DNA from 3 places in the Methylobacterium durans genome. Region 1 is predicted to be linked to each of the others. Evidence: riboswitches for the same ligand, from Rfam matches in the RefSeq annotation. Region 1 holds a riboswitch; each other region holds the start of a gene.
What was found. A riboswitch is a leader RNA that binds a small molecule or an ion and turns the genes downstream of it on or off. The one in region 1 is predicted to bind cobalamin.
Positions count from the first base shown of each region.

Region 2: linked by a shared signal. The riboswitch ahead of DK389_RS21810 (TonB-dependent receptor) and the one ahead of DK389_RS14540 (CbtB domain-containing protein) in region 1 are both predicted to bind cobalamin.
Region 3: linked by a shared signal. The riboswitch ahead of DK389_RS24405 (TonB-dependent receptor) and the one ahead of DK389_RS14540 (CbtB domain-containing protein) in region 1 are both predicted to bind cobalamin.

Region 1 covers NZ_CP029550.1:3,141,853-3,151,303, reverse strand. Annotated here, with positions in the region: gene DK389_RS14555 (cobyric acid synthase) at 1-533, opposite strand, end outside; gene cobO (cob(I)yrinic acid a,c-diamide adenosyltransferase) at 568-1,170, opposite strand; gene cobU (bifunctional adenosylcobinamide kinase/adenosylcobinamide-phosphate guanylyltransferase) at 1,167-1,697, opposite strand; cobalamin riboswitch at 1,808-2,000, shown strand; gene DK389_RS14540 (CbtB domain-containing protein) at 2,036-2,218, shown strand; gene DK389_RS14535 (CbtA family protein) at 2,247-3,008, shown strand; gene DK389_RS14530 (DUF1636 family protein) at 3,001-3,384, shown strand; gene cobW (cobalamin biosynthesis protein CobW) at 3,414-4,448, shown strand; partial or broken gene cobN (cobaltochelatase subunit CobN) at 4,460-7,890, shown strand; gene cobG (precorrin-3B synthase) at 7,887-9,230, shown strand; gene DK389_RS14510 (precorrin-8X methylmutase) at 9,255-9,451, shown strand, end outside.
Region 2 covers NZ_CP029550.1:4,754,163-4,763,613, reverse strand. Annotated here, with positions in the region: gene DK389_RS21825 (serine hydrolase domain-containing protein) at 1-777, shown strand, start outside; gene DK389_RS21820 (DUF2147 domain-containing protein) at 812-1,495, opposite strand; gene DK389_RS21815 (hypothetical protein) at 1,729-1,938, opposite strand; cobalamin riboswitch at 2,111-2,304, shown strand; gene DK389_RS21810 (TonB-dependent receptor) at 2,630-4,834, shown strand; gene DK389_RS35320 (hypothetical protein) at 5,207-5,911, shown strand; gene DK389_RS35315 (hypothetical protein) at 5,911-6,279, shown strand; gene DK389_RS21800 (DUF938 domain-containing protein) at 6,251-6,862, opposite strand; gene DK389_RS21795 (HAD family hydrolase) at 6,974-7,648, shown strand; gene DK389_RS21790 (hypothetical protein) at 7,656-8,120, opposite strand; gene DK389_RS34450 (hypothetical protein) at 8,128-8,325, opposite strand; gene DK389_RS21785 (ParA family protein) at 8,319-8,789, opposite strand; gene selA (L-seryl-tRNA(Sec) selenium transferase) at 8,988-9,451, shown strand, end outside.
Region 3 covers NZ_CP029550.1:5,289,400-5,298,850, reverse strand. Annotated here, with positions in the region: gene DK389_RS24410 (peroxidase family protein) at 1-2,175, shown strand, start outside; cobalamin riboswitch at 2,452-2,645, shown strand; gene DK389_RS32825 (hypothetical protein) at 2,640-2,831, opposite strand; gene DK389_RS24405 (TonB-dependent receptor) at 2,918-4,918, shown strand; gene DK389_RS24400 (hypothetical protein) at 5,123-5,362, opposite strand; gene DK389_RS24395 (NUDIX hydrolase) at 5,956-6,681, shown strand; gene DK389_RS24390 (SPFH domain-containing protein) at 6,698-7,684, shown strand; gene DK389_RS24385 (NAD(+)/NADH kinase) at 7,695-8,588, shown strand; gene DK389_RS32820 (hypothetical protein) at 8,693-8,857, opposite strand; gene DK389_RS24380 (hypothetical protein) at 9,181-9,423, opposite strand.

The sequences.
Region 1 (9,451 bases):
GTGCCGACGAGGCTCGCGATGACGCCGCCCCGGTCGATGTCGCCGAGGAGGATCACCGGCGTATCGGTCGCGCGCGCAAAGCCCATATTGGCGATGTCGCCGGCCCGCAGATTCACCTCGGAGGCCGAGCCCGCCCCCTCGACGACGACGAGATCGGCCTCTGCCCGCAGGTGCGCGAAGCTCTCGAGCACCGAGGCGAGAAGGCGCGGCTTCCAGCCCTGGTAGTCGCGCGCCTTGGCGGTGCCGACCATGCGCCCCTGCACCACGACCTGCGAGCCGACCTCGCTCTGGGGCTTCAGGAGGACTGGATTCATGTGGACCGAGGGCGGGACGCCGGCCGCCCGCGCCTGCAGCGCCTGCGCCCGCCCGATCTCGCCGCCATCGGCCGTGACGGCGGCGTTGTTCGACATGTTCTGCGGCTTGAACGGGCGCACGCGCAGGCCCCGCTGCGCGAAGGCGCGGGCGAGCCCGGCCACGATCAGCGACTTGCCGACATCCGAGCCCGTGCCCTGGATCATGATGGCGCGGGTCATGGGCGGATCCGAGCGCCGGGACGAGGCGGGCTCATCAGAACTCGATCCCCTCCTGCGCCTTCACGCCCGCCGAGAAATGGTGCTTCACGTTGCCCATCTCGGTCACGAGGTCGGCCGCCTCGATCAGCGCGGGCTTCGCGTTGCGGCCGGTCACCACCACGTGCAGGTCCGGGCGGCGCGCCCGCAGCACGGCCACCACCGCGTCGATGTCGAGGTAGTCGTAGCGGAGCGCGATGTTCATCTCGTCGAGGACGAGGAGGCGGATCGTCGGATCCGCCATCAGGGACTGCGCCGTCGCCCAGGCCCGCGCGCAGGCGGCGATATCGCGGGCCTTGTCCTGCGTCTCCCAGGTGAAGCCCTCGCCCAGCGCGTGCCAGGCGACCCGGTCGCCGAAAGCCTCCAGCGCCCGCTTCTCGCCCGTGTCCCAGGCCCCCTTGATGAACTGCACCACGCCGACCCGCCAGCCGCGCCCCAGCGCCCGCAGCACGAGCCCGAGCGCGGCCGTCGTCTTGCCCTTGCCGGGGCCGGTGTTGACGATGAGGAGGCCCTTCTCGACGGTCTTCGAGGCGACCTCGGCATCCTGCGCCGCCTTGCGCTTCCGCATCTTCTCGCGGTGGCGCGCGTCCTCGTCGCTCATGCGTGTCCTCCAGCGGGTTTGACGACCATCGGCAGCCCGGCCACCAGGAACACGACCCGGTCGGCCTCCCGCGCGAGGCGCTGGTGGAGCCGTCCGGCCGCGTCGCGGAACGCGCGGGCCAGGGCGTTGTCGGGCACGATGCCGAGCCCGACCTCGTTCGAGACGAGGACGAGCGGGCCGGCCGCATCCGCGCAGGCCGAGGCGAGATCCTCGGACGCGGCCGCGAGATCGGCCCCGCCCAGCATCAGGTTGGTGAGCCAGAGCGTCAGGCAATCGACGAGGACGGGGCCGCGCACCTCCCGGATCGCGGCGGCGAGTTCCGTCGGCACGTCCCGCGTCACCCAGCCCTCTCCCCGGCGGGCGCGGTGGAGGGCGATGCGCTCCCGCATCTCGTCGTCCCAGGCCTGCGCGGTGGCGAGGTAGGTCCAGGGCGCCGGGGAGGTCTCGACCAGCGCCTCCGCGTGGGCGCTCTTGCCCGAGCGCGCGCCGCCGAGCACCAGGGTCATGCGGGGGGCGGCCTGAAGCATCGGGCTCCTTTGCCCCAAGCGCAGCCCTCCGGTCAAAGATCGCCTTCGCCTTCGATCAAAGAATCGCGGGACTCGGGGTGCGGCCCGCGTTGTGCCGGCCCGCGCGACAGGCTAGAAGCCGGTGAGACGGTGCCCCGGCGACGGGGTGAAAAGGGAATGCGGTGAGGGGCTCGGGCTCCGATTCCGCGGCTGCCCCCGCAACTGTGAGCGGCTAGCTCCTGCCACCACGCCACCGGATCTCCGGGAAGGCGGCAGGCGCGAGGATCCGCGAGCCAGGAGACCTGCCGTCCCCCGCTATCCTCGAACGCCGCCGGCGGGGCGGCCGGAGACCTGACCCGATGACGACGAACGTCCAGACCCTCGGCACCACCGGCACCCGCGCGAGCGAGGGCGCCGCCGCCATCGCGATCGCCGCCCTGCTGGGGCTCGGCCTCGTCTTCCTCGCGGGCTTCGCGCCGGCCTCGGCGCTGCACAACGCGGCGCACGATTTCCGGCACACGCAGAACTTCCCCTGCCACTGACCGCTCTGCCGCAGCCCGCAGAGATCCCATGATCATCCGGCTCCTGTCGGCGGCCCTCGTCGCCGGCTTCCTCGCGGCCGTCGTCGCGACGGGCCTGCAGCTCGCCCTCACCTCGCCGCTCATCATCGCGGCCGAGCGCTACGAGACGCACGCCGCCCTCGATGCGGACGAGACTCGCCTGCCCATCGTCCTGGCCCACGCGCCGGCGCAGGGCCAGGCGCCTGCCCAAGGTCACGACCACGGCAACACTGGGCCTGGCGCGGAGTGGCAGCCCGGCCCCGGCCTGCCGCGCATGGCCTTCACTGGCCTCGCGACGCTGATCGGCGGCATCGGCTACGCGCTCCTCCTCGGCGCCGTGATGCTCGCCTGCGGCCGCGCGCCGACGCCGGAGCGGGCGCTCGCCTTCGGGCTCGCGGGCTTCGCCGCGGTCGCGCTCGCCCCCGCCCTCGGCCTGCCGCCGGAGCTGCCGGGCAGCGAGGCGGCGCCCCTCGCCACGCGCCAGGCATGGTGGCTGATGACCGCCGCAGCGACCGCGATGGGCCTCTACCTAATCCTGATCCGGCGGGCGGCCGTCACCATCCTCGGCGGGCTCGTGCTCATCGTGGCGCCGCACCTCGCCGGCGCCCCGGTGCCGCCCGAGGGGAATTCGGCCGTGCCCGCCCTCCTCGCCGCGCAATTTGCCGCCCGCTCGCTGGGCATCGCCTTCGTGTTCTGGGCGGTGATCGGGCTCGCCTTCGGCTGGGCCTGGCAGGTGTTCGGGCGCGCGGCAGAGGCGCCGGCCCATGCCTGAGGGCCAGCCCGAACCTGTGGTGCTCTACGTCTGCACCACCTGCCGCGCCGAGGGGGACGGGGATGGCCCGCGCGCCGGGGCGCGCCTCCTCGCCTCCATCGAGAAGGCGCTCGCCGAGACGCCCGTGCCGGGGCTGCGCGTCGAGCCGGTCGAGTGCCTCTCGGTCTGCAAGCGCCCGTGCACGGTGGCGGTCGCGGGCGCCGACCGCTGGACCTACGTCTACGGCGACCTCGACCCCGAGGCATCCGCGCCCACGATCATCGAGGGCATCCGGCTCTACGCCGGCACCGCCGACGGCCTCGTGCCCTGGCGGGCGCGGCCGGAAGCCTTCCGCAAGGGCGTGATCGCCCGCATCCCGCCCCGCGCCTCCGCCTAAGCGGGCGCCCCGCCATCACGAGTGCCCCCATGAGCATCGTCGAGAAGATTCCCTGCACCATCGTCACCGGCTTCCTCGGCGCCGGCAAGACGACCCTCGTGCGCCACGTGATGGAGCATGCGGGCGGCCGCCGCCTCGCCATCCTCGTCAACGAGTTCGGCGATGTCGGCTTCGACGGTTCGTTCCTCGCCGCCTGCGGCGTCCCCGGCTGCAGCGAGGACGCGATCGTCGAATTGCCGAACGGCTGCATCTGCTGCACCGTCGCCGACGATTTCGTGCCGGCCCTCAATACCCTCCTGGAACGGGCGGACCCGCCGGAGCACATCCTGATCGAGACTTCGGGCCTCGCCCTGCCGAAGCCCCTCGTCCAGGCCTTCCAGTGGCCGGCGATCCGCTCGCGAGTGACGGTCGACGGCGTCGTCGCGGTGGTCGACGGCCCGGCGGTGGCCTCCGGCGCCTTCGCGGAGGATCCGGACGCGCTCGCCGCCCAGCGCGCGGCCGATGCGAGCGTCGAGCACGAGAACCCGCTGGAGGAGGTGTTCGAGGACCAGCTCCTCTGCGCCGACCTCGTGGTGCTGAACAAGGCGGACCTCCTCGGCGAGGCCGAGCGGGCAAGCGTCCGCGCCGAGGTCGAGCGCCAGCTGCCGCGGGCCGTGAAGGTGGTGGAGACCTCGCATGGCGCGATCGACGCGCGGGTGCTCCTCGGCCTCAACGCGGCCGCCGAGGACGACCTCGACGCCCGACCCTCCCACCACGGCGAGGGTGAGGACCACGACCACGACGATTTCGAGACGGTGGCCCTGCCGGTCCGCGCCGCCGCGAGTCCGACCGACCTCGCCGCGCGCGTCGAGCGGGCCGCCGAGACGGCGGGCGTGCTCCGCATCAAGGGCTTCGCCGAGATCGAGGGCAAGCCGATGCGCCTCGTCGTGCAGGGCGTCGGACGGCGCGTCGCGCACCATTTCGACCGGCCCTGGCGCGCGTCCGAATCCCGCGACGGCCGCCTCGTCGTGATCGGCCTCAAGGGGTTCGACCGGGACGCCGTCGCGGCGGCGCTGGCGGGATGATATAAGGCGCCATGCACCTCGTCCGCATCGATACGGTCTCCCTCGACGAGGGCGAGGCGGCGGTCGATCTCGGGCAGGCGCCGGGCGACATCGTCTTCCTCTCCTTCACCGATTCCGACCTCGCGGGCGTCGCGGCCGCCCACGCGGCGGGCGAGCCCGGCCTGCCCTCGCTGCGGCTCGCCAAGCTCGCGCGCCTGCGGCACCCGATGTCGGTGGATCTCTACGTCGACGGCGTGATCGCCCGCGCCAGGATCGTGGTGATCCGCTGCCTCGGCGGCCTCGATTACTGGCGCTACGGCGTGGAGCGGGCCCACGCGGCGGCCCGTGCCCACGGGGTCAAGCTCGCGGTGCTGCCCGGCGACGACCGGCCGGACCCGCGCCTCGATTCCTACTCCACGGTGCCGGGCCTCGCGGCCGAGCTCGACGCCTATTTCCGGGCGGGCGGTCCGCAGAACCTGCGCCGGATGCTCGGGCGGCTCGCGGCCGAGATCGGCGAGCCCGTCGCGGTCGAGCCGCCGGAGCCGTTGCCGCGGGGCTTCGCGTGGTGCCCCGGCTGCGGTCCGGTCTCCGTCGAGACGGCCCTCGCCGCGGCCGGGGCGCCGCTGGCGCTCGTCCTCGTCTACCGCTCCGCCGTGCTCGGCGGCGACACGGCCCCGGTCGCGGCGTTCACGGCAGCGCTCCGGATGCGGGGCATCGGAAGCGCCATCGTCGCTGTGTCGAGCCTCAAGGATCCGGCGGCCCTGGAGCCGCTGCGGGCGCTCGTCGCCGCCCGCCGCCCCGACATCGTGGTGGCGGCCACTGCCTTCTCGGCGCGGGAGGACGCGGCCTTCCCGCTCGATGCGGCCGATTGCCCGGTCCTCCAGGCCGTCACGGTCGGCAGCCCCCGCGCCGCGTGGGCCGCCTCGGCGCGCGGCCTGAACGCGGCCGACCTCGCCATGCAGGTGGCTCTGCCCGAATTCGACGGGCGGCTCTCCGGCTTTCCGATCTCGTTCAAGGAGGAATCGCCCGAGGTCGAGGGCTACGCCGAGCGCCGCGCGATCCCCGATCCGGAGGGCATCGCGGCCTTGGCCGACCGGGCCGCGGCCTGGATCCGCCTCGCGCGAACGCCGCGCCACGCGCGGCGTCTCGCGATGGTGCTCTCGGACTATCCCGCCCGCGGCGGCCGGGCGGGCTTCGCGGTGGGCCTCGATACGGAGGCGAGCGCCCGCGCCATCGCGGCGGATCTGGCGGAGGCCGGCTACGCCCTGGGCCCGATGCCGGAGGGGGACGCCCTGATGCGGGCCCTGACCGAGGGCGACGTCGGGTTCGCGGTGCCGCTCGACGATTACCGGGCGTGGCTCGCGACCCTGCCGGCAGAGGCGCGCGACGTCCTGAACGCCCACTGGGGGCCGCCGGAGAGCGACCCCGCGCTGACAGACGACGCCTTCCGCTTCCGGTCGATCTCCGGTCCCCTCTCCCGTTCGGGAGCGGTCGAGTGCGCGGGACGCGGACCGGGTGAGGAGTGCGACCTATCCGGAGAGACCTGTCCCCCTCACCCCGACCCTCTCCCGGATGGGAGAGGGGGCGCGTCGCGCCGGGCGGCCGGCACCCTCGCGATCTTCCTCCAGCCGGATCGCGGCCGGGGCGAGGACCGCAAGGCCGGCTATCACGACCCCGACGCGCCGCCGACCCACGCCTACCTCGCCTTCCATCTCGGCCTGCGAGCCCGCTTCGACGCGCTGATCCATCTCGGCACGCACGGCACCACCGAGTGGCTGCCCGGCAAGGCCGTCGCGCTCTCGCCCACGTGCTGGCCGGCGCTCGCAATCGGCGCGCTGCCCGTGATCTACCCGTTCATCGTGGACGATCCGGGCGAGGCCGCGCCGCTGAAGCGGCGCCTCGGCGGCATCGCCCTCGGCCACCTGACACCGCGCGTGGAGCGGGCGGAGCTCTCGCCCGAGGCGGCGCGCCTGCGCGAGCTCGTGGAGGAATATTCCTCGGCCAGCGTCCTCGATCCCCGCCGCGCCGCCCTCATCGCGCGGGCGATCCTGGACGACGCCGCGGCGGCGGGCCTCCTTGAGGGGCCGGGATCGCGGCCAACGCGCCGATGGAGGACGCGCTCACCGCCCTCGACGCACATCTCTGCGACCTCGCCGAGACCGCCTTCCGCGACGGGTTCCACGTCTTCGGCCGCGCGCCCGCCGACGCCGATCCGGCGCGCCGCGCCTGTGCGGACGCCGAGCGGGACGGTCTTCTGGCCGCCCTCGACAGCCGCTTCGTACCGCCGGGCCCCGCCGGCTCGCCAGCGCGCGGCCGCACCGACGTGCTGCCGACGGGGCGCAACCTCACCACCCTCGACCCCCGCGCCCTGCCCACCCGGGCCGCCGCGACCCTCGGCGCCAGGGCGGCCGAGGCCGTGGTGCGCCGCTACCTGCAGGACGAAGGCGAGTACCCGGCCCGCATCGTCATGGACCTCTGGGCCTCGCCGACCCTGCGCACCGGCGGCGAGGACGTCGCCCACGCCCTGGCGCTGATGGGCGTCCGCCCGGTCTGGGACAACGCCACCACCCGCGTCACCGGCTTCGAGGTGCTGCCGCTCGCCCTGCTCGACCGGCCGCGCATCGACGTGACGCTGCGCGTCTCCGGCGCCTTCCGCGACACCTTTCCCGAGACGCTGGCGCTCCTCGACCGCGCCGCCCGCGCGGTGGCCGCCCGCGACGAGGAAGAGGATGCGGAGAACCCGCTCGCGGCCGCCCGCCGCCGCGGCGAGGCGCCTTCCCGCGTCTTCGGGGCGGCCCCCGGCCGCTACGGGGCCGGCGCGGCCGGCACCGCCCTCGAAGACGCCTGGGAGACCCGGGCCGATCTCGCCGCCGCCTACCTCGCGGCGTCCTCGCACGCCTACGGCGACGCGGAGGGCGCGGATGCGAGCTTCGCCGAGCGCGTGGCGCGGGCCGACGCCTACGTCCACGCCTTCGACGTCGCCGAGCGCGACCTCCTCGACGGGGACGCGGGCGCGGACGCGATGGGCGGCTTCGCGGCCGCCGCCGAGGCGTCCGGCGCGCGGCCCGCCCTCTACAGCCTCGACGTCGCCGACCCCGAGGCGCCCAAGGCCCGCACCGCCCGCGAGGACGTGGCCCGCCTGATCCGCGGGCGCCTCGCCAATCCGCGCTGGATCGCCGCCCAGCTCCGCCACGGCTACCGGGGCGTGCAGGAACTGGCGCAGGGGATCGACGCCCTGTTCGTGCTCGCGGCCACGACCGACGCGGTGCGCGGCGGCGACCTCGACCATCTCTACGGCGCCTGGATCGCCGACCCCGAGACCTTCGAGCGGATCGCGGCGGCAAACCCCGCGGCGACGCGGGCGATCCTGGAGCGGTTCGAGGAGGCGCGCCGCCGCGGGCTCTGGGTGAGCCGCCGTAACGCGATGCCGCCCGACGCGCTGAGGCCGGAGGCCGCCGAATGAGCGTTGCCCGGCGCGTCCTCCCCGCCCTCCCCTCCCGCCGCGGCTGGTGCCCCGGCCTCGCCCGGCCGATGCCGACCGGGGACGGCCTCCTCGCCCGCATCCACCCGGCGAGCGGTGTCCTGAGCCTCGCGCAGGCGAAAGACCTCGCCGAGGCCGCCCGCCGCTTCGGCAACGGCCATATCGACGTGACGGCCCGCGCGAACCTCCAGGTCCGCGGCGTGACGGAGGAGACCCGCGGCCCCCTCGCGGCCTTCCTCGACGCCGCCGGCCTCGGCGACGCGCGCCACGACGGCGGTCCGCAGCGGCTGACGCTGGCGAGCCCGCTCGCCGGCCTCGACCCGGCGGAGCGCATCGACGTGCCGGCGCTGGCGCGCGCCGTCGAGGCGGCGGGGCTCGCGATCCCCGGCGTGCCGGCCAAGACCCTGGTGAGCCTGTACGGCGGCGGCTGCTTCGGGCCGGGGGAGGCCGAGGCCGACATCGTCCTGCGGGCGGCCGAAGCCGGCCGCGTCGCACTGGCCCTCGCGGCCGAGGACGGGCCGGATCGGATCGGCGAGGTCGCCGAGGCGGAGGTGGCCGGGACGGTCGCGGCTCTCCTCGACGCCTTCGCCCGAACGGGCCGACGCAGGGTGCGCGACCTCGGCCAGGACGAGCGCCACGCCCTCACCCGCGCCGCGGCGCGCCTCACCTCTCCCGAACGGGAGAGGGGGTCCGTCGCGCCGAACGGTGCCTGGGCCGGGCAGCGCGGAATGCCGCCCCCGGCGGGCCTTCACGTCCTGTCCCCTTCTCTCACCATCCTCGCCGTCGAGGCGCCCTTCGGCCGCTGCGATGCGGACGCCCTCGACGCGCTCACGCGGATCGCCGCAACCCTCGGCGCCACCGAGATCCGCCTGTCCTCAACCCGCGGCTTCGTGCTCCCCGCCACCGCCCCCGCCTCCGCCGAATCTGCCCTGGCGGACCTTGCCGCCGCCGGCTTCGTCGTCGCGCCCGAGGATCCGCGCCGGGCGGTCGCCGCCTGCCCCGGCGCACCGGCCTGCGCCTCCGGCTCGACGCCGACGCAGGTCGACGCCGCCCGGCTCGCGGAGGCTTTCCAGCCCTTCGCGGCGCGGGGACTTACCGCCCATGTCTCCGGCTGCGCCAAGGGCTGCGCCCGACCCGCCCCCGCGGACCTCACCCTCGCCGGGCATGACGGCCGCTACGGCGTCGTCCTCGACGGCGGCCCCGGCGATGAGCCGGCGACGCAACTGACTTTCGAGGCGGCGCTCGAACGCGTAAGGAGGGCGGATTCCACAGAAACCCTCCACCGCGCCTTCGACACCCGACCCATAAAGTCCGACCCATAAATTCCGACCGATGAGTTTCGACCGATGAGTTCGCGCCTCGACTACCTGCGCGACGGGCAGGCCATCTACGCCCGCTCCTTCGCGATGATCCGCGCCGAGGCCGACCTCGTCCGCTTTGCCGGCGCGGCCGAGCGCGTCGTCGTGCGCATGATCCACGCCTGCGGCATGACCGACCTGCCCGCCGACGTGGAGATGTCGGCGGATTTCGCGGCCGCCGGCGA
Region 2 (9,451 bases), 1.6 Mb from region 1:
ACGCTCGTCGACGAGCTCTACCGGCGCAACGGCGTCGATTTCCACCTGAAGGACGCGAATCTGGCCGAGGTGGTGGGGCGGGTGGCGAGGCTCCCGCTCCTGTCCCAGCCCGGTGCGCAGTGGAACTACAGCGTGGCGACCGACGTGCTCGGCCACCTCGTCGCGGTGGTCTCGGGGCAGGATTTCGGGGATTTCCTGCGCGAGCGCGTGATCGCGCCCCTCGGCATGATGGACACCGACTTCCACGTCCCGGCCGGGAAGCTGCCGCGCCTCGCCGCCAACTACACCCTGTTCCGGGACCGCAGCCTGAAGCTCTACGACGACGCGGTCGATACCGCCTTCGCGCGCCCGCCCGCCATCGCGTCCGGCGGGGGCGGGCTGGTCTCGACGGCGGCCGATTACCTGCGCTTCTGCCGCTTCATCCTGAATCGCGGCGCGCTCGACGGCGTGCGCCTCCTCGGCCGCAAGACGGTCGAGCTGATGCTGACGAACCACCTGCCCGGCGACCTCGCCAGCATGGGCACGCCGCGCTTCGCCGAATCCTCCTACACCGGCATCGGCTTCGGCCTCGGCTTCTCGGTGATGCTCGACCCGGCCCGGGCGCAGATCCTCGGCAGCCCGGGCGAGGTCGCCTGGGGCGGCGTCGCCAGCACCGCCTTCTGGATCGACCCCGCGGAGGATCTCGCGGTCGTGCTCCTGACCCAGCTCGTCCCCTCCTCGGCCCTGCCGATTCGCCGGGAATTGCGGGTGCTGACCTACGCCGCGCTGGTGGGGTGAGAGGCCGCGGCTCCGCCCGGGAGCTGCGGCGCGCTCACTCCGCGGGCGCGGCCTTCTTCTCGGGCGCCGGCGGCTTCGGGGCGGCGGGCTTCGGGGCCGGGGCCGTCGCGGTGGCGGTGCCCGTCGTGCCGGGGCCGGCGGCGCCCGCCGCCGCGGCCGGGGCCTTCGGCGCCCACTCGGCGTCCGCGCGCGGGCCGTTGGCGCCGTTCGTCGGGCCGGTGAGCTGGCCGGGCAGCACGTCGGTGACGCGGTTCCAGGTCTGCGAGCCGCACAGGAAGCCGAGCATGCAGCCGCGCACCGAGAGCTCGGTCTGCTGCTCGGTCCAGATCGTCACGTCGTAGAACTTGCCTTCCTCGGAATTGTAGATCTTGCCCTCGAAGCGGGCATCCGCGTTCGGCTTCAGGCCCATGATGAGCTGGTGGCCGAGCGAGGGCCGGGCCTGCTTCTTCGGGTCGGGGTTCTTGAAGTCGACGCGGGGCTGGCCCTTGTCGTTGAGCGGCGTCTTCAGCCAGACCACGTAGCCGCAGATGTTCTTCTCCTGCGGGCCGCACTTCTCGACGCGGATGCGGGCGCGCCCGTCCTCCGTCAGCCAGGTGCCGCTCGGGTCGGCCGGCGCGGCGGCCTGGGCCAGCCCGGCGAGGGCGCCGAGCGCGATGAGCGGCGCGGCCACGCGTCCGGCCAGTCGTCCGGCACTTGCGCCGATCCGTCGAAACGTCATCCGATCACTCCCATGGCCCCCTGTCCGCCCCGACGACACGCCTCGGCGGCCCGGCCTCGTCTGTCTGTCCCGCCATTCCTCCCGGAAGGTGTCCGGATCATGACCGCGCCCGCCGCGGCCGGGGTAAAAGCAGGGGGACGGATCCGCACCGTGCGCCGCGAAACGGTCCCCGAACGCGAAGAGGGCCGGCGCTCGCGCACCGGCCCTCCCCTGTCACGATCCTGCGACCGGGCTCACTCGGCCGCGGTCATCTCCGGCGTGTAGTGGCCGCACCAATCCTTCGAGGCGACCACGGGCCACAGGCCCTTCGACTCCGGAGCCGGCTGGCTCACCGGCGGGTTGAAGCGGCAGAGCCCCTCGTCCGTCGCGGAGATGCCGCCGTTCAGCTTGTGGTCGTCGAAGAAGCGGCAGCTCTCGCAGGCGCCGTCGTGGGTGCTGGCCATGATCGTGTCTCCGTTCCGTTGGGGGGCAGGCCGGAGCCCGCCGCGTCCTCACACTTGTTAATTAGAACAAGTCGAATGTAGCGTCAATGCGCGGGCGCCACACCGGTTCCGGAATCGACCTCCGGGCTGTGCGCGGGCCGGCCGCTCCCGTTGACGGGCGGGATCCGCGCGGCCTAGCGTCAGCCCCGACGGTTCCCTTCGGGGATCAAAAGGGAACGCGGTGAGGGTTCGCCCCGAGGCCGCGGCTGCCCCCGCAACTGTGAGCGGCGAGTCCTTCACCACCATGTCACTGGGGTCTGCCCCGGGAAGACGGTGCGAGGGCGGCGACCCGCGAGCCAGGAGACCTGCCGTCAGCCGTGGTCACACGCGAAACGCGTCGGGCGGGGTGTCCTGACGGGTGTCGAAGCGCTGCCAATCCCGAGCGGAGGCGGCGACCGAGGCCTCGTTCGCGGTGACGTGCCACACCGAGCGCGCCCGCGTGTCCGCTGCATCCGCTTCCGCAACCGCCGAAGGCCTCGCGCCGGCGGCCCCGCCCCGTTCCGCCCCGCCCCCTGCGGCGTGGCGCTCCGGGTCATGGCTGTCCCGCGATGCCGTGCGGCGATATCCTGATTGTAATGTTGTAACATTGCATTCAAGGTTGCGGTGGGGCCGGTCATCCGCGCGTGCCTCGACCCTCGGAATCGACACCGTCATGCCGTCCCGTCCCCTCACGATCCGGTCACCCGGCCGGGTCCCTGCCCGCCTCGCCCGACGCCTCCTCCTCGCCGCCGCCGGCCTCGCTGCCGGCCCGGAGGCCGCCGGGGCGCAGGAATCGGTCACCCTCGACACGCTCTCGGTCGCCGGCGCCGGGACGCCGGGAGCCGGGGTCCTTGGGGCCGATCTGCCCGCCGGCCTCGCCCTGCGCGCGCCCAACCGCGGCGCGAGCCGCCTCGGCCTGACGCCGCTGGAGACGCCCGCCAGCATCGACGTGATCGCGGGCGAGACTGCGCGCCTGCGCGGCCAGAACACGCTGGTCGAGGCGGTGACGCAGAACGCCACCGGCATCACCACCATCGCCTCGCCCGGAAACGGCAACGGCGCCTTCACGGCCCGGGGCTTCGCCGGCCCGAACTCGATCCAGCAGCTCATCGACGGCACCCGCCTCTTCGTCGGCGCCGGCACCGTCAACTTCCCCTTCGACACGTGGAACATCGAGCGCATCGAGGTGCTGCGCGGCCCGGCCTCGGTGCTCTACGGGGACGGCGCCATCGGCGGCGTGGTCAACGTGGTGACGAAGAAGCCCCTCTTCGTGCCGCTCAACGAGGCGCGGGTCGGCCTCGGCACGGACGGGGTGGCGCGGCTCGCGGTCGATTCGGGCGGGCCCATCGGCGAGTCGATGGCCTACCGGCTGAACGTCAGCGGCAACCGCGCCGACGGCTGGATCACCCCGGACGGCGATTTCCGCAATCTCGCGGTCTCGGGCGCCCTCGCCTGGCGGGTGACGCCCGATCTCGACCTGACGGTCAGCCACGATTACGGCTTCCAGGAGCCGACGCGCTACTGGGGCACGCCGCTGGTCGAGGGCCGCATCCTCGAACGCTTGCGCTTCAACAACTACAACATCCGGGATTCCAAGATCCTCTGGCAGGACAACTGGACCCAGGCCCGGGCCGAGTGGCGCCCGAGCGCCGACATCACGATCCGCAACACCGCCTACCGCCTGCAGAGCCGGCGCCACTGGCGGGACGTCGAGCAATACGCCTTCAACCGGGGCACCGGCCTGATCGACCGCTCGGACTACATCGAGATCTACCACCAGCAGGAGCAGATCGGGAACCGGTTCGACGCGGCCTTCCGGGGCGAGCTGTTCGGCTTCCGCAACGAGTTCCTGGCGGGCTTCGACGTCAACGCGATCCGCTTCCGCCACACCAACAACTCGCCCTACGGCGGCGAGTCGAGCGTGGCGCCGACGAATTACGATCCGGGCCTGTTCATCAACCTCGCCGGCACCCGGCCGGCCTATTCGACCCGCACCAGCCAGGCCTCGGTCTTCGCCGAGGACCGGCTGATCCTGTCCGACCGCCTCTCGCTCTTGGCGGGCGTGCGCTACGACGCGCCGAGCCTGCACCGGGACGACCTGCGCGCCGGCACGTCCTTCGACCGGGACTTCCGCTCCGTCAGCTACCGGTTCGGCGCCGTCTACAACCCGACGCCCGAGACCGCCCTCTACGCCCAGTACGCCACGGCGACCGACCCGGTCGGCAGCCTGATCAGCCTGTCGCAGAGCCTCGCGAACTTCCAGCTCTCCACGGGCCAACAGGTCGAGGTCGGCGCCAAGGGCCTGTTCTGGGGCGGGCTCGGGGAGTGGACGCTCGCCGGCTACCGCATCGTCAAGGACAACCTGATCTCGACGGTGCCGGGCCAGCCCGGCGTGAGCACGCAGGTCGGCCAGCAATCCTCGCAAGGCTTCGAGGCGGCGCTCTCGCTCCAGATCACGCCCCTCTGGCGCCTCGACGCGAACCTCGCCCTGCTCCACGCGCAGTACGACGATTTCAATCAGGCCGTGAACGGCGCCGTCGTCTCCTATGCCGGGCGCCAGCCGATCGACGTGCCCGAGCGCGTCGCCAACCTCTGGCTGAACTATGCCTTCGCGCCCCGATGGGAGGCGCGGGTCGGCGTGCAATATGTCGGCGACACCTTCTCGAATTTCGGCAACACCGCCCGGCGGCCGGACTACGCCCTCGTCAATCTCGGCCTCGACCATCAGGTCACGCCGGCCTCGCGCCTGTCGCTCAGGGTCTACAACCTGTTCGACAAGGTCTACGCGGTGAGCGGCAACGCGGTCGACGGGATCGGCACCAACTGGCTGCTCGGGCGCCCGCGCTCGTTCGAGGTCGCCTACGCAGTGAGCTTCTGACGGGATGCGACGTCTGAAGCGCGTCAAGCGGTGGCTCGTCCTCGGCCACCGCTGGCTCGGCATCGGCACGGGCCTGTTCTTCGCGGTCTGGCTGCTGTCGGGCCTCGTCATGCTCCACGTGCCGTTCCCGGGCCTGACGGAGGCCGAGCGGCTGGCGGGGCTGGCGCCGCTCGCCCTCGACCGGTTGGGCGTCGAGCCCGCCCGCGCTCTCGGCGCGGCGGGGCTCGCCGCTCCGCCCCGCTCCCTCGACCTGGAGATGCGGGGCGACGAGCCCGTCTACCGGATCGTGACGGCCGAGGGCCGGCCGGTTACGGTCTCGGCCGTCACCGGCGCGCTCCTGACCCCGTCACGGCCGAGGCGGCGCTCGCCCTGGTGCGGGCCCGGGCCGGCACGGCCGCGGACGTGCGCACGCTCGCGCGCGACCAGTGGACGGTCGCCGGGCGCTACGACGCCTTGCGCCCCTTCCACGTCGTCGCGCTCGGCGATCCCGCCGGGACCGAGCTCTACGTCTCCGCCGTCACGGGCGCCGTCGTCCTCGACACGGGGGCCCGCGAGCGCTTCTGGAACTGGCTCGGGGCGGTGCCGCACTGGCTCTACCCGACGCCGCTGCGCGCCCGCCCCGACCTGTGGCGCGACGTCGTGCTCTGGGTCTCGGGGATCGGCATCGCGGGCGCCGTGAGCGGGCTCGTCCTCGGCATCTGGCGCCTGCGCCCGCGGCGCCGCTATCCGTCGGGCGCCGCCACGCCCTACCGGGGCATCGGCCGCCTGCACCACCTGTTCGGGATCGTGGGCGGCCTGGGGATCCTCACGTTCGTCGTCAGCGGCTGGCTCTCGATGAACCCGAACCGCTGGTTCTCCGGGCCGAGCGTCAGCCCGCAGGCGCGGGCGACCTATGCCGGCGCGCCGCCGCTGCCGGCCTGCCCGAGATCCGGGACGCCGCCGCACCGGGCACCGTGTCCCTCCGCCTCGTCGCCCTCGCCGGACGCGCCCACCTCCTCGCCCGCGACGCCTCGGGTGGCCGGCGCTCAAGCCCGCCGGTCGAGGGGGCGGCGATTCTCGCGGCCGCACCGGGCCTGATGCCGGACGCGCATCTCGCGCGCGCCGAGCGTCTCGCCGCCTACGACGCCTACTGGTACGCCCACCACGACACGAAGCCGCTGCCGGTGCTGCGCCTCGTCTTCGACGATCCCGCCGCGACCTGGTTCCACGTCGACGCGGCGACCGGCGAACTCCTCGACCGGCTCGACCGCAGCGGGCGGATCCACCGCTGGCTGTTCGCGGGGCTCCACCGCCTCGATTTCCCCGTCCTGATCGGCCACCGGCCGACCTGGGACCTCGCCCAGTGGCTCCTGGACGGGCTCGGCCTCGTCGTCGCCCTCACCGGCGTGGTGATGGGCTGGCGGCGCCTGCGCCGGCTCAGGCCCGCCGCCGGAACACGAGGCTGAGGTTGTTGGCCGGCATCTCCACACGCTCGGCAAGCGCGAGCCCGTGCCGGGCGCCGAGCGCGGCGACCGCGTCGCGGTCGCGCAGGCCCCAGGCGGGGTCGCGCGCTTTCAGGTCCGCGTCGAAGGCGAGGTTGCTCGGCGCGGTCTCACGGTCCGCCTCCAGGAAGGGCCCGTAGAGATAGAGGGGGCCGCCCGGCGGCAGCAGCCGCCCCGCCCCGGCCATCAGCCCCTCGGCCGCGGACCAGGGCGCGATGTGGATCATGTTGATCGCCAGCACCGCGTCGGCCCGCGCCAGCGGCCAGGATGGCGACGCCGCGTCGAGGGCGAGGGGCTCGCGGAGGTTCGCGAGGCCGGCGCGGCGCCGGTGCGCCGCGATGCTGGCGATGGCCTGCGCGCTCGGGTCGCTCGGCTGGAAGGTCAGCTGCGGCAGGCCGCGCGCGAAATGCACCGCGTGCTCGCCCGAGCCGCTCGCGACCTCCAGCACCAGCCCCTGCGCGGGCAGGATCCGGGCGAGCAGGGCGAGGATCGGCTCGCGGTTGCGCAAGGTGGCGGGGCGTGCAGGGCCCCGTCCGTGGCGTCCCATCCGAGCATTGCGGTGCCTCCCTCGGTCTCAACGCTTCACGTCCCCGCGCGGGGCCCTTCCCCGACGCGCTCGCGGTTCCGATCTTCTCCCCGCAGCAGACCGGAGGCGCCGATGCGGATCGAGACCAACGTCCTGTTCGACCTCGACGGGACCCTCGTCGACAGCGTGTACCAGCACGTGCTGGCCTGGAAGCAGGCCCTCGACGCGGAGGGCATCGCCCTCTCCGTCTGGCGCATCCACCGCAAGATCGGGATGAGCGGCGGCCTGTTCACCAACCAGCTCCTGCGCGAGACCGACCTCGAGATCAGCCCCGAGCGGGTCGACCGCCTGCGCCGCTTCCACGCCGAAGCCTATGCCGGGCTCTCGGACCAGATCGTGCCGCTGCCGGGCGCGCAGGCGCTGCTCGCCGCCCTCACCGAGGCCGGCATCCCCTGGGCCATCGCCACGAGCGGCCGGATGGAGACGGCGCGGGCCAACCTCGACGCCCTCGGGATCGACCCCGCCGCGGTGCCGGTGGTGACCCGCGATCAGGTGAAATACGCCAAGCCCGATCCGGACCTGTTCCTGGCCGCGGCCGAGCGCCTCGGCGTGCGCATCGACCATTCGGTGATCGTCGGCGACAGCATCTGGGACATGCTGGCGGCCCGCCGCTGCAAGGGGCTCGGCGTCGGCCTCCTGTCCGGCGGCTACGGCACCGACGAGTTGGAGCGCGCGGGCGCCGTGCGGGTCTACGAGGCCCCGGCCGACCTCCTCGTCCATCTCGACGAGGTGGCCGGCCGGCGCTGAGCCCGGCTCATTTCGGCTTGCGGCCCGTCCAGGCGGCCAGCATCGGCGCCGTGAAGGTCTCGTACCACCACGTCGCCGGCGTGGCGGGCCAGACCGGGAACGGCGCCAGGGCGAAGGCCGCCGGCGCCGCGCCTGCGCCCGGCCGCGCCGTCTTCCCCTCCACCACGGGCGGGCGGCCGTGCTTGATCAGGAGGTCGTTCAGCGCCTCGACGCCGAGGGCCTCGACCGGGACGCCCTGCTCCTCCGCGAGCCGTTTCAGCTCGGAGTAGCCCGGGGCGTTCACCCAGAGTTGCATCAGCCTCGGTCCCTCGGAGGCGCCCCGCGCCGGTTCGGGCTTCGCCGGCGCCGTCGAGAGCGGCAGCGGCCGCGGATCGGACCCGGGCGGCCGCGCCTCCTGAGGGCGCGGCTCGGGGCGCGGTTCCTGCGGGCGCGGCGTCAGGCTGGTGAGGGAGGGGCGGCTTCTGCGGGCCATGGGCCATCTACCTTCGGGTTCTGCGGGCCTCGGCGGCGGGGCGGACGAGGTCGACCACCGTCGACCACATCGCGCCGACCTCCTCCGCCGCGCGGCTGCCGGGATCGTACTCGTTGACCGACTGGCCGCTGATCAGCGCGTGCGACAGGCTCGCCCGCTGCGAGACCTGGCCGGGCAGGACCGGGGCGCCGAGGTCGGTCAGCACCGTGCGGGTCTCGGCGACGATGCTGGTGGCCGGCCGAGCCGGGTCATCGGGGGCGCGGCGTTGATGAGGCAGGCGATCCGCGCCTTCAGGCTGCGGGCCATCGCGAGCGTCGCGCCGACCGCGTCGAGGTCGAACGGGCCCGGCCGCACGGGGATGAGCGTCAGGCTCGCCCGGCTCATCAGGGACGAGATCAGGGGCGCGTTGTGGGGCGGACTGTCGATGACGACCCAGTCGGCGCGCTCGGCCCTCGCCCGCTCCAGCGTCTCGGGCACCGCAGCGGCATCGGCCTGGACGAGGAGCGGCGTCTCGGCCGCGCGCTGCCGGTGCCAGAACGAGAGGGAGCCCTGCGGGTCGGCATCGACCAGGATCGTGCGGCCGTCGCGGGCGGCGAGCGCGCCGAAATGCGCGGCGAGCGTGCTCTTGCCCGCCCCACCCTTCTGCGTCGCGATCAGGATCACCTGCACGGCGGCTTCCCCTCAGGTCCGGCCTCGAGCCGAGGCGCCGGCCGTGTCGCACTGCGGCGAGATGGCCATTTGAGGAGAGATGCCGGGCGCTGGCAAGCCCTCGCCGCGGCCGGATCCCGCCGATGATCGCGATCTACGCGACGATGTCGCCCGGATGATCGCTCGATGATCGCGCGCGGCGCGCGGGAAACGCCCTAGATGGATCCCGTGACCGACCGCATGCCGAGCCTGTCCCCGCCCTCCGCCGATACCCGCCGCCCCCCGTCCGTCGAGCGCCTGCTCGCCCACGCGGCGGCCGCCCCGGTGATCGCGGAGCACGGCCGCACCGCCCTCACGGGCGCCATCCGCGCCGTGCTCGAGGCCGTCCGCGAAGGCCGCCTCCCCCTCGGCGACGAGCCCGCGCTGCTCGCCTCCGCGGCGGGGCGCCTCGCCGCGGAGGCCCGGCCCTCGCTCCGGCCGGTCTTCAACCTCACCGGCACGGTGCTGCACACCAATCTCGGCCGGGCGCCCCTGCCGTCGGAGGCCGTGGTGGCGGTCGCCGCCGTGATGACCCAAGCCTCGAACCTCGAATTCGACCTGGAGCGGGGCGAGCGGGGCGAGCGCGACAGCCACGCCGAGGCCCTGATCTGCCGCCTCACCGGGGCGGAGGCCGCGATCGTCGT
Region 3 (9,451 bases), 2.1 Mb from region 1:
ACATTGCCGGGCTTCGTCGATTTCCGGAATATCGGCGACGCTGAGCAGACGATCATGCTGGGCGACAAGAATGACGCGCTCGCCTCCCCGTTCGGTCCGGACGGCCGCACCCCGAACCCGACATTCGATCTGAAGAACCTGCTTTCCTACCACATTGCCGGAGATCACCGCGCCGACGAGAACGTGGCGATCACGGCGGTCCATACGGTCTGGCACCGCGAGCACAATTTCGAAGCCGAGCAGATCTGGGCGCTGCATCCGGATTGGACCGCGGAGCAGATCTTCCAGGCCGCCAAGATCGTCACGACGGCCGAGTATCAGCGCACCGTGTTCACCGAATTCGCGGACGGGATGTCTGGCGGCATCCCTGGCCCGTCGCACGGTTTCGGCGGGTACAACCCGAACGTGAATCCCGGCATCTCGGAGGAATTCGCGGGCGCGATGTATCGCGTCGGCCATTCCATGATCAACGAGACCATCCCGTTCACGGATGTCGACGGCCAGACACAGGACGTGCCCCTGTTCTCGGCCTTCCTGAACCCGGCCATGTTCGATGGCCGGGATCCGCTCACCGGCGGGGTTGGCGGTGCGGCCGCGATCATCGCAGGCGAGGTCCAGGCCGCGCATCAGCGGATCGACGAGCAGATCGTCGAGGTGATCCGCAGCAAGCTACTGGGGCTGCCGCTCGATCTCTACGCAGCCAACATCGAGCGTGGCCGTGACGTCGGGGTGCCGACCCTCGATGCCTTCCGGCGCTACGTGAGCGAGAACGGCAGCCTGATCGACCAGGCTCATCAAGCGTCGAACTACGCAGCAACTCAGCCCGAGACGGTGCCCAGCCTCAAACCCTACGACACCTGGGCCGCGTTCGGGGCCAATTTGCGCGGCACACCGGAGGAGCAGGCCGAACTGCTGACGCTCTTCAAGGCTGCCTATGGCGAGGAGGACATCCACGTCCAGGATGTCGACCTATTCGTCGGCGGCCTCGCGGAGAAGCCGGTCGGTGCGAGCCAGATGGGCTCGACCTTCACGTGGATCTTCCAGGAGCAGCTCGACCGGCTGCAGGAAGGTGACCGCTTCTACTACTTCAACCAGCTCAAGGATGCGCCGCTGCTCCTCGCCGACATCGGCTCTCAGCATTTCTCCGACATCATCATGCGGAACACCGGGCTCGATCATCTGCACTTCGCCGCCTTCAAAGTTGCGGAGACGATCGAACTTGGCCCGGAGGATCGAACCTACGAACAAGATGGCCCTCCGACCACGGCTGGGGCGGCCCTGGTTCTCGTCGGCAACGCGCATGACAACACGATCGTGGTCACGGCCGGTGACCACACGCTCTACGGCGAGGATGGGGACGATACCCTGGAGGGTGGCGTGGGGCTCGATGCCCTGCACGGCGGCAACGGCAACGACGTCCTCAGGGCCGGAGCGGGCCCGCTCGGAGTCTTTGCCTACGGCGAGGATGGTGATGACGCGCTCCGTGGCAACGGCGGCGACGACAATCTGATCGGCGGCGCAGGCGACGACGTCATCGAGGGGCGCGCCGGCAAGGACTTCCTGTCCGGTGGCCCCGGCGACGACCGACTCGTGCCCGGCGCCGATCCCAGCATGATCGATGGCGGAGACGGAGACGACACCATCGTGTTCAGCGACGCCTCAGAGGGCGTGACCATCGATCTCGGCATCGTGCTGCAGCCCATCGCGGGCCTCGGCGGCTATGCGCAGGGTGACCTGATCAGCGGCGTCGAAAACATCATCGGCTCGGACTCGGCCGACAATCTGACCGGGGACCGCGCAGACAATCGTCTCTACGGTGGAGACGGAGACGATCGCCTCGACGGCGGCGCTGGCAACGACGTGGTGACAGGCGGCGATGGGGTAGACATCCTGCGCGGTGGTTCGGGCAACGACAAGCTTAGTGGCGGCTCGGATGCGGACACGTTCGTATTCGATCCGGCGGATGAGGGCCGGGATACCATCATCGATTTCAATCCTGGCGCGGATCGGCTCGACGTGCGGGGGCTGGGGCTGTTCGACGCTGCGGATGTCCTGGCAATCACGAGCGACGATGGGTGCGGGGACGCCGTGATCAGCCTCAAGGGACTCTCGATCACGCTCGAAGGTGTCAGCGAAGCGCAGCTCCAAGCGGCATGTAGCACGTTTGTTGTCTAGGTGGATGCGTCGGCAGCTTGCGCTTCGCGCCTATCGCCGCCCGAGAGGCGATGCGAGCCGCGTCTCCCAAGCGGCTTTGGCAGTGGCCCGGCTCGCAGCCCTCGTGCACCCTTGCGAGATGATGGACGGCTACGCCTCCGTCGAGCCTGTCGGCTTCAACAGCCGCCCATTGGAGGCGATCCGGCGCAGACGCGCGCCCCGCTGGACCCGCTGTTGCTGCCAGATCACACATCGACAGGGCTGCGCGAAGTTCCGTTGACGCTCACGGAGCCGGCCGCATAGCTAGATCTCGACGGTTCCCTTCGGGGATCAAAAGGGAACGCGGTGAGGGTTCGCCCCGAGGCCGCGGCTGCCCCCGCAACTGTGAGCGGCGAGTCCTTCACCACCATGTCACTGGGGTCTGCCCCGGGAAGACGGTGCGAGGGCGGCGACCCGCGAGCCAGGAGACCTGCCGTCAGCCGTGGTCACACGCGAAACGCGTCGGGCGGGGTGTCCTGACGGGTGTCGAAGCGCTGCCAATCCCGAGCGGAGGCGGCGACCGAGGCCTCGTTCGCGGTGACGTGCCACTGCCGTTGCCCGAGGCCCCGTGTCCGAAGCTGCTCGTCGCCCGATCCCCAGAACCGTGACAATCCTGGCCTGTGCGGCTTGGCTCGCATCCGATGTCGCCTGGGCCCGGCCGGCGAATCCGTCGGCGGGCGACGAGGCGAGCCTTGCCGAGATCTCGGTGACCGCGGAAACACCGATGGTGAGCACGTCCGGTCCGGTTGCCAGTGCCGGCTACGTCGGTGGTGTGACGGGGATCGGGGGCCCTCTCCCGCGCGTCGACTCCGCCAGCGCCGGCGTGATCACGGGGGCGCAGGTCAACAACCGTCCCGTGACCCGCCCCGGCGAGGTGCTGGAGGCGGTGCCCGGCCTCATCGTCACGCAGCACTCGGGCGAGGGCAAGGCCAACCAGTTTTTCCTGCGCGGCTTCAACCTCGATCACGGCAGCGACATCGCCATCACGGTCGATGGCATGCCGGTCAATATGCGCACGAACGCCCACGCCCAGGGCTACGCCGACATCAACTTCCTGATCCCCGAACTCGTCGGCGCGGTCGAGTTCCACAAGGGGCCCTACTTCGTCCGCGACGGCGACTTCGCTTCGGCCGGCTCGGTGCGCATCGACTACCTCGACAGCGTCGAGAAGAACCTCGCGCTCACCTCGATCGGGTCGTTCGGCTACAAGCGCGCGCTCACGATCGGCTCCGCGCCGCTCGGCGCAGGCCACCTCCTCGTGGCCGGCGAGGCGCAGGTCTACGATGGTCCCTGGGCCGAGCCGGACCGGTTGCGCAAGCTCAACGGCGTCCTCCGCTACAGCCAGGGCACCGCCACCGACGGCTTCGCGCTCACCGGGATGGCCTACTGGGCAAGATGGAACGCCACCAACCAGATCCCGGAGCGGGCCGTCAGCGGAGGCCTGATCGGACGCTTCGACACGCTGAACCCGACCGACGGCGGCGACACGGGCCGATTCTCGCTGTCCGGGCGCTGGAGCGGCACGGACGAGACCGGCATCACCCGCGCGAACACCTACGTGATCCGCTACGGGATGAACCTCTGGAACGACTTCACCTACTTCCTCAACGATCCAGTGAACGGCGACCAGTTCCGCCAGCACGACAATCGGGTTCTCGGCGGCGGCGAGGTCTCCCACACATTCCAGGGCGCCCTGTTCGGCCTGCCCATGGAGAACGAGATCGGGGTCCAGACCCGGACGGACTCGATCCGCGTCGGCCTCTTCAACACCACGAACCGACTGTACCGCTCGACCGTGCTTGACGACCGGGTGCTGGAGGCGAGTGCCGCCTTCTACTACGAGAACCGGGTGCGCTGGACCGACTGGCTACGCACCAGCGTCGGCTTCCGCGCGGACGGCTACTACGCCGACGTTGTCTCCGACACACCGGCCAACTCGGGCCGGGCGCGGGACGGCATCGTCAATCCGAAGCTCGGCCTCGTGCTGGGTCCCTGGTTCGACACCGAGCTCTACGTGAATTACGGCGGCGGCTTCCACTCGAACGACGTGCGCGGCGTCGTCGCGACGGTCGATCCGGCGAGCCCCCTCTTCAACATCGCCCGCTCGCCCTTCCTGGTGCCCTCGACGGGATCCGAGATCGGCATCCGCAATCGCTCGCTCCCTGGGCTCGAGACGTCGCTCGCGCTCTTCCAGCTCGACTTCGCCTCCGAGAACCTGTTCCAGGGCGATACCGGCACCACCGAGCCGAGCCGTCCGACGCGCCGCTTCGGCATCGAGTGGACGAACCGCTACGCCCTCGCACCCTGGCTCACGCTGGAGGGCGACCTGACGGTCACGAACGCCCGCTTCTCGGACCGCAATCCGGCCGGCAATCGCGTGCCCGACGCGCCGACCACGATCGCCTCGGCCGGGATCACGTTCGGAGAGGGCACGGGCTGGTTCGGATCCCTGCGGTTCCGCTATTTCGGACCGCGCCCGCTGATCGAGGACAACTCGGCGCGCTCCAAGCCCACCGCCCTCCTCAACGGCCGGGTCGGCTACACGTTCGAGGCCGGGGTGAGCCTGTCGCTCGACGTCCTGAACCTGACGAACGCCAAGGCCGACCAGATCACCTACTTCTACACATCGCGCCTACCCGGCGAGCCGACCGAGGGCGTCGCCGATCGACACTTCCACCCCGTCGAGCCGACGGCCGTCCGCCTGACGCTTGCGGGCCGTTTCTAGAGAGAGGGGCGTCCGGTGAGGAGCCGAGCGTAAGGTTCGGGCTGCCCCGATCGTCAGATGGCATCAACGAGCCCGCGGCAGGTTGAAGGGCCTTGGTCGGGCGACCCCCAGCCCGCGCGCTACGGCGGGCCGGGCGATCGCCTGACCGAGGTCCGGCCTGCCGTTATCCAGGCGATCCGCTCGATCAGAACCTGTCGAAGACAACTAGGCCCTTCGAACGCGAAGGGGGCTGAGAAACCGGAAGAGGCCTTTGGCCGTCGGGGTTTCCTGCGGGCCGGAATCGGCGGCAGGCTCCGCCTCGCCGCTTGCGCCGGCACCGGCCTCGTCGTGAATCCTGCGAAGAACCTGCAACATCAGGGGCGGCCAGGGAACGGCATGCTCCTCTAGCAGGCCGGCGGCGTCGATGAGCGCCCTTACCTCATCCTCGCGGATCGGCCGCTTCATGATCTGGGCATCGAGGACGCGGTTCGAAAGTTCGCCGGCGAGCCGAACGACCTCTGACATGCGCGAGGTGTCACCGATCGTCTGCGTCACCCTTCCGCCTCCAGATTTCCACTTCCTACGTAGTTCGAAGCAGATCGGAAGCCGAAGGGATAGCCGACGCGGTCAACTTGCTGTGGAAGATTCTGTATTTTGCGGACCAAGCTCTGCGAATTACACTTGGGTTGTTGTCGCTGTATTTTTTGGCTTCGCTCCGAGAGCCAGACTTCTGCAGCAGTCGCGACTGCGGAAGAGGGCGGCGAGCACGCTGACCTCGCAGGCGCGTAAGCCGACCTCGACAGGCCATTGCTCAGCCTGCCGGCGATGCTGGGCGATCACGGACATCCGAACTCCATGGGTTGGCCGTGCCGTCACGGCAAAGCTTGCGGTGATGCAGACAGCTCCGGTTGCGAAGCAGCCCTGGTCGCCGCTCGGCTCTGCCCAAGCGGGGTCCGAAGTCTGGCACGCCCGCGCCGACCCAGAACGCGCGAGCTTCGCACCCGGCATATGCGCAAAATGCGCTTTACTTAAATGCAAATAGAACATAAGACTGCAGCATGAGCAAAACCGACTTCCTGGCCGACTATGATCCAGCTGCCTACCCACGTCCGGCGCTGGCCGTGGACCTCGTTCTTCTCGGATTGCGCGACGGCCGTCCCGCTGCCCTGCTGCTGAAGCGCACCCGGCACCCGCATGCCGGCCGATGGGCGCTGCCCGGCGGCTTCGTCGGCCTCGACGAAACCCTCGACGCGGCAGCCGAGCGCGTGCTGCGCGAGAAGGCCGGCATCGCCCAGACCTATCTGGAGCAGCTCTACACATTTGGAGCGCTCGACCGCGACCCGCGCATGCGCATCGTCTCCGTCGCCCATCTTGCGCTCCTGCCGGAGCAGACCTTCGCCGATGCGCTGGAGGGCCAGCCGGACCTCATGGTGGCCACTCTCGACGTGCCCTGGACCGGTGAGACCGGAGGGCCGATCTCGGCCCTCTCGCGCAGGGGGGAGACCCTTCCCCTCGCCTTCGACCACGCCGACATGCTCGCGCTCGCGGTGCTGCGTCTGCGGGGCAAGCTCGACTACTCGGATGTCGGCTTCGCGCTGCTGCCCGAGCAGTTCACCCTGCGCCAGCTCCAGGACGTGCACGAGGCCATCCTCGCCACGCCGCTCAACAAGCCGGCCTTCCGCCGCCGGATGCTCGACCGCGGCTGGCTTGCCCCCACGGGCACCCGCGAGGCCGGGACATCCTTCCGCCCCGCCGAACTCTACCGCTTCACGCGGCCGCGCTGATCCGCAGGAGGAGCCCATGGCCACGATCCGCAACCTCGGCCTGATCGCACAATTGCGGAGCGAGACGAGCCGCCACGTCATCCGCTACCGCAACGGCCGCATCCGGCAGAGCGGGCGGGGCCTCGTCTTCTGGTTCCGTCCCGAGACCGCGAGCATCAGCGAGGTGCCGGTGGACGACCGCGAAATGACGCTGTTCGTGCGCGGCCGCAGCCGGGATTTCCAGACGCTCGCGGTCCAGGGGACGATCGGCTGGCACGTCATCGCCCCTGAATTGTTGGCGAGCCGCGTCGATTTCGCGATCGATCTCGTCACCGGCAAGCTGCGGAGCGAGCCGGTTGAGTGGATCGAGGCGCGCATCAGCGGCATCGCGGGTCAGGCCATCCTGCAATATCTCGGCGAAAGGCGGATCGACACCCTCCTCGACGGGGGTCCCGAGCCGGTGCGCGGCACGCTGGAGACGGTGTTGACGACATCCGCGGCACTCGCCGAGATCGGCATCGCCGCGGTCTCAGTCCGGCTGACGAACCTCGCACCGTCGAGCGAGCTGGAACGCGCGCTCCAGACTCCGACCTTCGAGGCGCTGCAGCAGAAGGCCGACGAGGCGACCTTCGCCCGCCGCGCCCTCGCCGTGGAGAAGGAGCGTGCCATCGCGGAGAACGAGCTCGCCACACGAACGGAACTGGCCCGGCGCGAGAAGCTCCTGATCGCAGAGGAGGCAGAGAACGCCCGCGATCGTGCGGCTGGCCTCGCCGAAGCTCACGGGCTGGAGGCGGCGGCGGAGGCCGAGCGCATCCGCCTCGTCGAGGGCGCGCGGGCGGAGGCCGAGCAGCGGCGCGTCACCGTCTACCGCGATCTGCCACCGGCGGTCCTGCTCGGGCTGGCGGCCAGGGAACTCGCGGGCAAGCTGGAGACGATCGAGCACGTCAACGTGACGCCGGACCTTCTGGCCGCGGCGCTCGGCGAGTTCCGCCGGGGTGCTTCCGCTCCGGTCGCCGTGCGCTGAGAACCGGGCCATGCCGGCCGTTTCGCCCCGCGCCGTGTTCGTGACCCGCGACACCGACTACGAGCTCCTGCTCGCCCGCCATGCGACCCGCGGCCAAGTCCGCTTCTTCCTGGAGAGCCGCGGGCAACGGATCGAGGCGATCGATGCGCGCCATGCGCAGTTCCATGCGACGCTGATTCAGGCGCGCGCCGCGGTGCCGTCGGATTGGCGGCAGGCGCTAGTGCGACGGCCCGACCCCGACCGGTTTCTGTTCGCCCCCGACGATGTCATCGTCGCCGTGGGACAGGACGGGCTCGTCGCCAACGTCGCGAAATATCTGAGCGCGCAGCCCGTGATCGGGATCAATCCGGCCCCCGATCTCTACGACGGGGTGCTGGCGCGGGTCGCGGTGGGACGCTTGGCCTCGCTTCTGCCTGCCAGTGTCGCGGGTGCAGCCTCTGTCGAGCATCGCACCATGGTGCAGGCGGTGCTCGACGGCGGCGAGCGTCTGCTGGCGCTCAACGAGATCTTCGTGGGCCATCGCAGTCATCAATCCGCGCGCTACCGTATCGAGTTCGGGGACGCGGTCGAAGATCATTCGTCGAGCGGGCTCATCGTGGCGTCGGGCACCGGCGTGACCGGCTGGGCGCGCTCGATCAGCGAGGCGACGGGGCTCACACTTCGGATCGGTCCGGAGGAGCGGGCCGTAGGCTACTGGGTACGAGAACCCTTTCCCAGCGTGACGACTTCCACGGGGCTCCGTGCGGGCAAGCTTGCCGCATCGCCGCTCTCTGTGACGTCACGCATGAACGAGGGCGGAGTGGTGTTCGCGGACGGGATCGAGCAGGACTTCATCCCCTTCGACTGGGGCCGGCGTGTGGAGCTCGCGCCAGCCTCACGCACCCTCAACCTCGTGGTCGAGTAGGTTGTCGCCTGAGGACGACATGCTCGGAGCAGCGAACAGGCTACTGACCGTGCGGCCCGCCACCGGCCCGGCGCCAGGAGCAGAGCTGCATCACTCGATGCGGGTCAGAGCGCCGCCGTGACGACGCGGAGGGCGTGCTGTAGGCGTCGGAACTGCGCGGCGCGCAGGCCTCTGGCTGCCGACCCGGCGGCGATGCCCACCGCCATGAGAAGCGCGATCGCGAACAGCACCATGGCGGTGTCGTCGAGGTGCAGGCGGGGGATCATCACGGTCGCCCTCCGAGGCTCCCGATGATGAAGAGATGCGCCCATGGTCCGACGATTGCGGTGTCGGTTCACACATGCCCGTGTTCCTGGGCGGCATCAGCTTGACCGCGCGCCGAAGAGCTTCGGAAGGGCACCACAAGCCAAAATCGACCGAGGCCTGCTGGCGAGGCTGCAATTCGAGGCCTGAAGGCACTTTGGCGTACGCGAGCGCGGTCCGAGGATTGCGAGCCGTGATCTGCGAGCCGGCCGCTGGTGATGGACGATACGGGGTCTTTCCCTCCCCTCAGGACTCTCCCGCCATCGGTGGCGACCGGCCTGCACCAGCGTCATCTGTCGCGCGTCGACACCTTGGCTGCCAGCAGATCAGCGCGGCATCCGGCGAGCTCGGAGCGGAGCCGGCGGCTACGGACAGGTGAGGTCGATGGCACGGGGCCGCCGGATTGAACCTGTTCGGCCACGGCCTCGGTCGGGTGATAGGCCCGGCCGACCAGAGAGGCCGCGGCTATGGCAAAGAGTGCCACGACGATCATGCTGCACGCGCGGAGGTACTGCCTCATGGTGATCCGCATGGGTGTGCTCCTGTGTGGTTGAGCACGC